3 regions of the Cronobacter sakazakii genome follow, and region 1 is predicted to be linked to each of the others. Evidence: predicted binding sites of a transcription regulator. Region 1 holds the regulator's gene; each other region holds the start of a gene.

What was found. Region 1 encodes CRP, which controls carbon source genes, mostly activating them, when cyclic AMP is high. Its sites were predicted from a motif close to ATGTGANNNNNNTCACAT; they were not measured.
Region 2: a site for CRP is predicted at 649-666, ahead of epd (erythrose-4-phosphate dehydrogenase). Genes of this name have one in related genera too.
Region 3: a site for CRP is predicted at 1,506-1,523, ahead of bhsA (multiple stress resistance protein BhsA). Genes of this name have one in related genera too.

Annotation. Positions count from the first base shown of each region.
Region 1 covers NZ_CP011047.1:1,356,538-1,358,807, reverse strand. The annotation lists gene CSK29544_RS06275 (OsmC family protein) at 1-125, opposite strand, end outside; gene crp (cAMP-activated global transcriptional regulator CRP) at 436-1,068, shown strand; gene CSK29544_RS06265 (YccS/YhfK family putative transporter) at 1,131-2,270, shown strand, end outside.
Region 2 covers NZ_CP011047.1:1,754,253-1,756,522, forward strand. The annotation lists gene CSK29544_RS08265 (ADP-ribosylglycohydrolase family protein) at 1-505, opposite strand, end outside; gene epd (erythrose-4-phosphate dehydrogenase) at 859-1,878, shown strand; gene pgk (phosphoglycerate kinase) at 1,955-2,270, shown strand, end outside.
Region 3 covers NZ_CP011047.1:3,681,147-3,683,416, forward strand. The annotation lists gene ldtC (L,D-transpeptidase LdtC) at 135-1,109, shown strand; gene bhsA (multiple stress resistance protein BhsA) at 1,164-1,421, opposite strand; gene CSK29544_RS17575 (TetR/AcrR family transcriptional regulator) at 1,673-2,270, shown strand, end outside.

The DNA.
Region 1 (2,270 bases):
ATCAAAACCATTTCCATCGGGCTCGGCGCTTTGTCGCCAGAGTTGCCGTCCATCAGGATCTGATGCCCGGAGGCGGACTCGCCCAGGAAGGTTAACCCTTCCACCCATTTCACTCGTGCATGCATGTTAATCACTCCAGGCTATTCATTTTTCTGACAGATTACGCGCGCGCGACGTCAGAGGCAATGGAAGGGCGACCTGCGTCAAGCTGAAACGAGACAACAGGAGACACCTGAGAAAAGCTATGCTAAAACAGTCTGGATGCAGCGGCGATACATTGATGTTACGCATGTATGCAGAGGAGAAGATAATTTATCGGCTGCGACGTCCACGGACAGCCAACTTCCCAGGACTCGGGAAGATGATGAATGCAAAGCCAGACAGGGGTTACGCGCCCTGTCTTTGGAGCCAGTTTAAAACAGAGGATAACCGCGCATGGTGCTTGGCAAACCGCAAACAGACCCGACTCTTGAATGGTTCTTGTCACATTGCCACATTCATAAGTATCCATCTAAGAGCACGCTGATTCACCAGGGTGAAAAAGCGGAGACGCTGTATTACATCGTTAAAGGCTCAGTGGCAGTGCTGATCAAAGATGAAGAGGGCAAGGAGATGATCCTCTCGTACCTGAATCAGGGTGACTTCATCGGCGAACTGGGTTTGTTCGAGGAAGGTCAGGAGCGCAGCGCCTGGGTTCGCGCTAAAACTGCCTGTGAAGTGGCTGAAATCTCCTACAAAAAATTCCGTCAGCTGATCCAGGTTAACCCGGATATTCTGATGCGTCTTTCCTCGCAGATGGCTCGCCGCCTGCAAGTTACCTCTGAGAAAGTGGGCAACCTCGCCTTCCTCGACGTGACTGGCCGCATCGCGCAGACCCTTCTGAACCTGGCGAAACAGCCGGACGCGATGACCCATCCTGACGGGATGCAGATCAAAATCACGCGTCAGGAAATCGGCCAGATCGTCGGCTGCTCCCGCGAAACCGTTGGCCGCATTCTGAAAATGCTCGAAGATCAAAACCTGATCTCCGCCCACGGGAAAACCATCGTGGTTTACGGAACCCGCTAAAAAATCAAAAAACGGCGTGTCGCTTCGGTAACACGCCGTTTTTGTATCTATACTTCTCCCCTATGTGGCGTCGTCTTATCTATCACCCTGAAATTAATTACGCTTTACGGCAAACGCTCATCTTAAGCCTGCCGGTGGCGGTCGGGTTGATGCTGGGCCATCTTCAACAAGGGTTACTGTTTTCACTCGTTCCCGCCTGCTGCAACATTGCCGGTCTCGATACCCCGCACAAACGCTTTTTTAAACGCTTGATCATCGGCGCATCGCTGTTTGCGCTGAGCAGCCTGGCGGTGCAGCTGTTGCTGCTGCAGTCTGTGCCGCTGCCGCTCATTCTGCTGATGCTGGCGCTGCTGCTTGGCGTGACGGCGGAAATCAGCCCGCTGCATGCGCGTCTGTTGCCCGCCTCGCTCATCGCGGCGATCTTTACGTTAAGCCTCGCCGGCAATATGCCCATCTGGCAGCCTATGCTGCTCTATGTGCTCGGCACGCTCTGGTATGGCGCGTTTAACGGTTTCTGGTTCTGGCTGTGGCGCGAGCAGCCGCTGCGTGAATCGTTAAGCATGATTTATAAAAGCCTCGCCGACTACTGCGAAGCCAAATACAGCCTGCTGACGCGCCACACCGAGCCGGAACAGGCGCTGCCGCCGCTGCTGGTGCATCAGCAAAAAGTGGTGGATCAGATAAGCCAGTGCTATCAGCAGTTGCAGATGCTCTCCGCCACTAAGCAGAACGGTTACAAGCGCCTGCTGCGCACGTTTCAGGTGGCGCTGGATCTCCAGGAGCACATCTCGGTGTCGCTGCATCAGCCCGGCGAAGTGCAAAAACTGGTGGAGCGCAGCCACGCCGAAGCGGTGTTGCGCTGGACGGCGCAGACCGTCGCCACGCGCCTGCGCACGCTCTCTGACGATATTCTTTACCACCGCTATTCGCACCGCTTCTCAATGGATAAGCAGATCGAGGCGCTGGCGAAAATCGCCCGCCAGCACCCGGATAACCCGGTTGGCCAGTTTTGCGAATACCATTTTAGCCGTATTGCACGCGTGCTGCGCACCCAGCGCCCGCTCTACGCCCGTGACCTGATGGACAGCGGTAAGCGCCGCCTGCCGCTGCTGCGGGCGCTGAAAAGCTATTTGTCGCTGAAATCCGCCGCGCTGCGCACCGCCGCGCGTCTGGGCGTGATGCTGGCGGCGGCGGGGTTGTTA
Region 2 (2,270 bases), 400 kb from region 1:
CGCCGCAGCCCTTGCTGTCGTTACGGGCCGGTTTGCCGAAGGCGCGCATTTCGCGCAGTGCGCTGAGGCACGTATTGCCCGGCGCGCGGGCATGGAAAAGCGCGTTATGCCCGGCAAGCCAGCCGGACATCTGCGTTTTATCCAGCAGATTGTGGCGGTTGCGCTCGCCCTGCGTCAGCAGCCAGCGTAAATACGCGTGAGCGGTCACACCGGTGAACGACGGGCCGATGCCGCGCATCGCCGCACGCATCCAGGCCCGCAGCAACCCTTCAGCGGTAAAGAGCGTCATCTGCGTGTCGTCCGTGATTTTCCCGATGCCGCCCCATGCATATTCATAATCCGTGACGCCCTGCGCCCCGAAGCGCGCGGTGATTTCCGCAAGCCGTAAAAATTCCACCGGGCCGCCGAGCGCATCGCCCACGGCGCCGCCAAGCAAGCAGCCGCGAAAGCGCGCGCGCAGGGCGGCGAGACTTCCTGCGTTTTCGTACTCTTCTGGATACGCCATCACCATCCCTTTGTTAATGTGGAGCCGTGACCATTGTAGGATGCGGCGGCGGGCGCGTAACGTCGATATTGACTGCCGTTATGGTTTATTTCTGTCCGTCATTCACCCCGGCAGGTGTAATGGTGGAATTTATTCCAGAAAAAATGTGATGCAGGTCAGAAGTTAGTGTCATTTCGCTGCGTTATCATTCCTTTTATTCCACGTTTCGCTTATTCTTGCTGAAGCGTTTCAGTCGACTGATTGTTCGACAATCCATCAAACGGTTGTAGTTTGTGACGGGCGAGGATTCCCCTTCAAAGGTGGCTGCATTACTCTGTCAGCTCCTTTACATCCGGGATTCTGGCAGGAGAGATATGACCTTACGCGTAGCGATTAATGGCTTCGGTCGCATCGGGCGCAACGTAGTTCGTGCGTTGTATGAGTCCGGCCGTCGCGCGGAAATCAGTGTGGTCGCCATTAATGAGCTGGCCGACGCTGCGGGCATGGCGCATTTGCTGAAATATGACACCAGCCACGGCCGTTTCGCGTGGGATGTTCGTCAGGAAGGCGAGCAGCTCTGGATTGGTAACGATGTCATTCGCCTGCTGCATGAGCGCGACATCAACGCGCTGCCCTGGAAAGCGCTGGATGTGGACGTGGTGCTCGATTGCACCGGCGTTTACGGCAGCCGCGCCGATGGCATTGCCCATCTCGAAGCGGGCGCGCGCAAAGTGCTGTTCTCACACCCGGGCGGCAACGATCTCGATGCTACTGTCGTTTATGGCGTTAATGAAGAGGAACTGCGCGCTGAGCACCGCCTTGTTTCTAACGCCTCCTGCACCACCAACTGCATTATTCCGATTATCAAGCTGATGGACGACGCCTTCGGGATTGAATCCGGCACCGTGACGACCATCCATTCCGCCATGCACGATCAACAGGTTATCGACGCTTATCATCCGGATCTGCGCCGCACTCGCGCGGCCAGCCAGTCCATCATTCCGGTCGATACCAGGCTTGCCGCCGGTATAACGCGTATTTTTCCTAAATTTCATGACCGCTTTGAGGCAATTGCGGTGCGCGTGCCTACCATTAATGTGACGGCCATTGATTTAAGCGTGACGGTTAAAAAACCGGTAAAAGCCCATGAAGTCAACCTGTTGCTGCAAAAAGCGGCACAGGGTGCATTTCATGGTATAGTTGACTATACGGAATTACCGTTGGTCTCAACAGATTTTAACCACGATCCGCACAGCGCCATTGTGGACGGCACCCAGACACGGGTGAGTGGAGCGCACCTGATTAAAACACTGGTCTGGTGCGATAACGAATGGGGCTTCGCTAACCGGATGCTCGACACCACGTTAGCGATGGCAGCTATTGGTTTCAGGTAAGATTTCATGCGTTACGGCCTTAAGGCCTGTGCGTATGGTGTCTGCAAAACTTTAAGAATCAACGAGAGGATTCACCATGTCTGTAATTAAGATGACCGATCTGGATCTGGCAGGTAAACGCGTTCTGATCCGCGCCGATCTCAACGTTCCGGTAAAAGAGGGCAAAGTTACCTCTGACGCGCGTATCCGCGCCTCCCTGCCGACCATCGAACTGGCTCTGAAACAGGGCGCTAAAGTGATGGTGACGTCCCACCTGGGCCGCCCGACCGAAGGCGAATACAACGAAGAATTCTCTCTGCTGCCGGTAGTTAACTACCTGAAAGACAAACTGAACTCCCCGGTTCGCCTGGCGAAAGACTACCTCGACGGCGTTGAAGTGGCTGAAGGCGAGC
Region 3 (2,270 bases), 2.2 Mb from region 1:
TCCTTCATGCCCCCGCACGGGGGCGTAACTTTACAATCCTTTGCAATCGTCCAGGGTTTCCCTGGACGAAGCCCCGCCATACTTCTCTCTTTATCTATGTATTACAAAAACTTCTCCGCCTTTGGGATCTGTAAATGAAAAGAGAACATGCGCGTTTTTCTCGCTGGCTGTCATGGCTGGCGCTTGTCGCTGGCATGACGTTTGGCGCAAGCCAGGCGCTGGCGAATACTTACCCTCTCCCCGCACCAGGCAGCCGGTTGATTGGCGAAACCCTCTACCACACGGTGGCGGACGACGGCGGCTCGCTGGAGGCGATCGCCAAACGCTATAACGTCGGGTTTCTGGCGCTGTTGCAGGCAAATCCAGGCGTTGATCCGTATGTGCCGCGCGCGGGTAGCGTGCTGACCATTCCGCGCCAGATGCTGCTGCCGGATGCCCCGCGCGAAGGCATTCTGATCAATCTTGCCGAGCTGCGGCTCTACTATTTTGCGCCGGGCGAGAACACAGTGACCGTCTACCCGATTGGCATCGGCCAGCTTGACGGCGACACGCTCACGCCAACCATGCAGACCACGGTATCGCAAAAGCGCGCCAACCCGACCTGGACGCCGACGGCCAATATACGCGCACGTTATAAAGCACAAGGGATCGATTTACCGGCCGTGATGCCTGCCGGGCCGGACAACCCGATGGGCCACCACGCCATACGCCTTGCAGCTTACGGCGGCGTCTATCTGCTGCACGGCACGAATGCGGATTTCGGTATCGGTATGCGCGTCAGCTCGGGCTGTATCCGTCTGCGCGATGACGACATCAAACACCTGTTCAGCGCAGTGCCGGTCGGTACGCGCGTCAATATCATCAACGCGCCGGTGAAAGCGTCTGTCGAGCCGGACGGGCGTCGGTTTGTTGAAGTCCATCAGCCGCTCTCAAAGCGCATCGAGGATGACCCGAAAACGCTGCCGATTACTCTCAACGCGACGCTCAAAACTTTTGAAGCCGCAGAGCAAACCGACCGAGAGGTGATGGAACAGGCGCTGCGATTGCGCTCCGGCATACCGGTTAACGTCACTGCTCACCCGCCAGCGCCTGCCAGCGACGCCATCTGAAACAAAAAAGGCCCTGTCCGGAGACAGGGCCTTTTAACAGGTGATCTTGACGGCTTATTTATAGATGACGGCGGTGCCGTGCAGATTATTCGGGCCGTTAACAGAGGTGATACGGAACGATTTTGCGCCCATATCGTCAGCTTTCTGCGCAAGCTCGGCTTCCAGCGAAGACAGGTTAGTCCCTGCGGTCGCAGAGATGGTGCCCGCTTTTTGTTGGCCTGCCGGGGTGGACTGCACCTCAACGGCAGCGACGCTTGCAAACGACAACGAACTCAGTACAGCGGCGGCGAACAGTGCTTTAACGGTTTTCATGTGGGTACCCTTTCGTTTGTAATGCGGATTTAGTTACGTGGTCGTTAATATTTATTTAATTAACGATCGATAGATAAATGATAGTTGTGATCTGCATCACGTGTCAATATAATTTTTAATGATCGTTATTTTAATTACTTAAACGCCTGTCACGTCCCCTGTGGCGCACCTGCAGCGCGGTTTTGCTGGTACTGCGGGGGCAAAAAGGGGTATTTTGAGGGCAGGTTTACATAAAGAGGTTAAACGGCACTATGACTACAGAAGCCCACAGTGGCGCTAAAAAAAGCCGTGGCCGACCAAAAGTGTTCGACAGGGAAGCGGCGCTTGATAAGGCCATGGCACTATTCTGGCAACACGGATACGAAGCGACGTCACTTGCGCACCTGGTCGAAGCGACTGGCGCCAAGGCACCCACGCTGTATGCGGAGTTCACCAATAAAGAGGGCTTGTTCCGGGCTGTGCTCGACCGCTATATCGCGCGTTTCGCACAGCAGCAGGAAAACCTGCTTTTTCACGCCGAAAAACGCGTCGACGAAGCGCTGCACGATTATCTGTGCGCGGTGGCACGCTGCTTCGCCAGCAAAGAGACGCCCGCTGGCTGTTTTATGGTCACCACCTCCGCTGCGCTGGCCGCCTCGTCAGAGGAGATCGCCGCCACGCTGAAAGCGCGTAATACGCAACGTGAGGCCATTTTGCTGCGGTTCTTCAGTGAACGTCAGGCGCAAAAGGAAATCCCGGAAAACTGCAATTTGCCTGCGCTGGTGCGCTTTATCAGTTGCCTGGTCCACGGCATGTCCGTCAGTGCCCGTGAAGGCGCGACGCAGGAAGAATTAATTGAGATCGTGAATA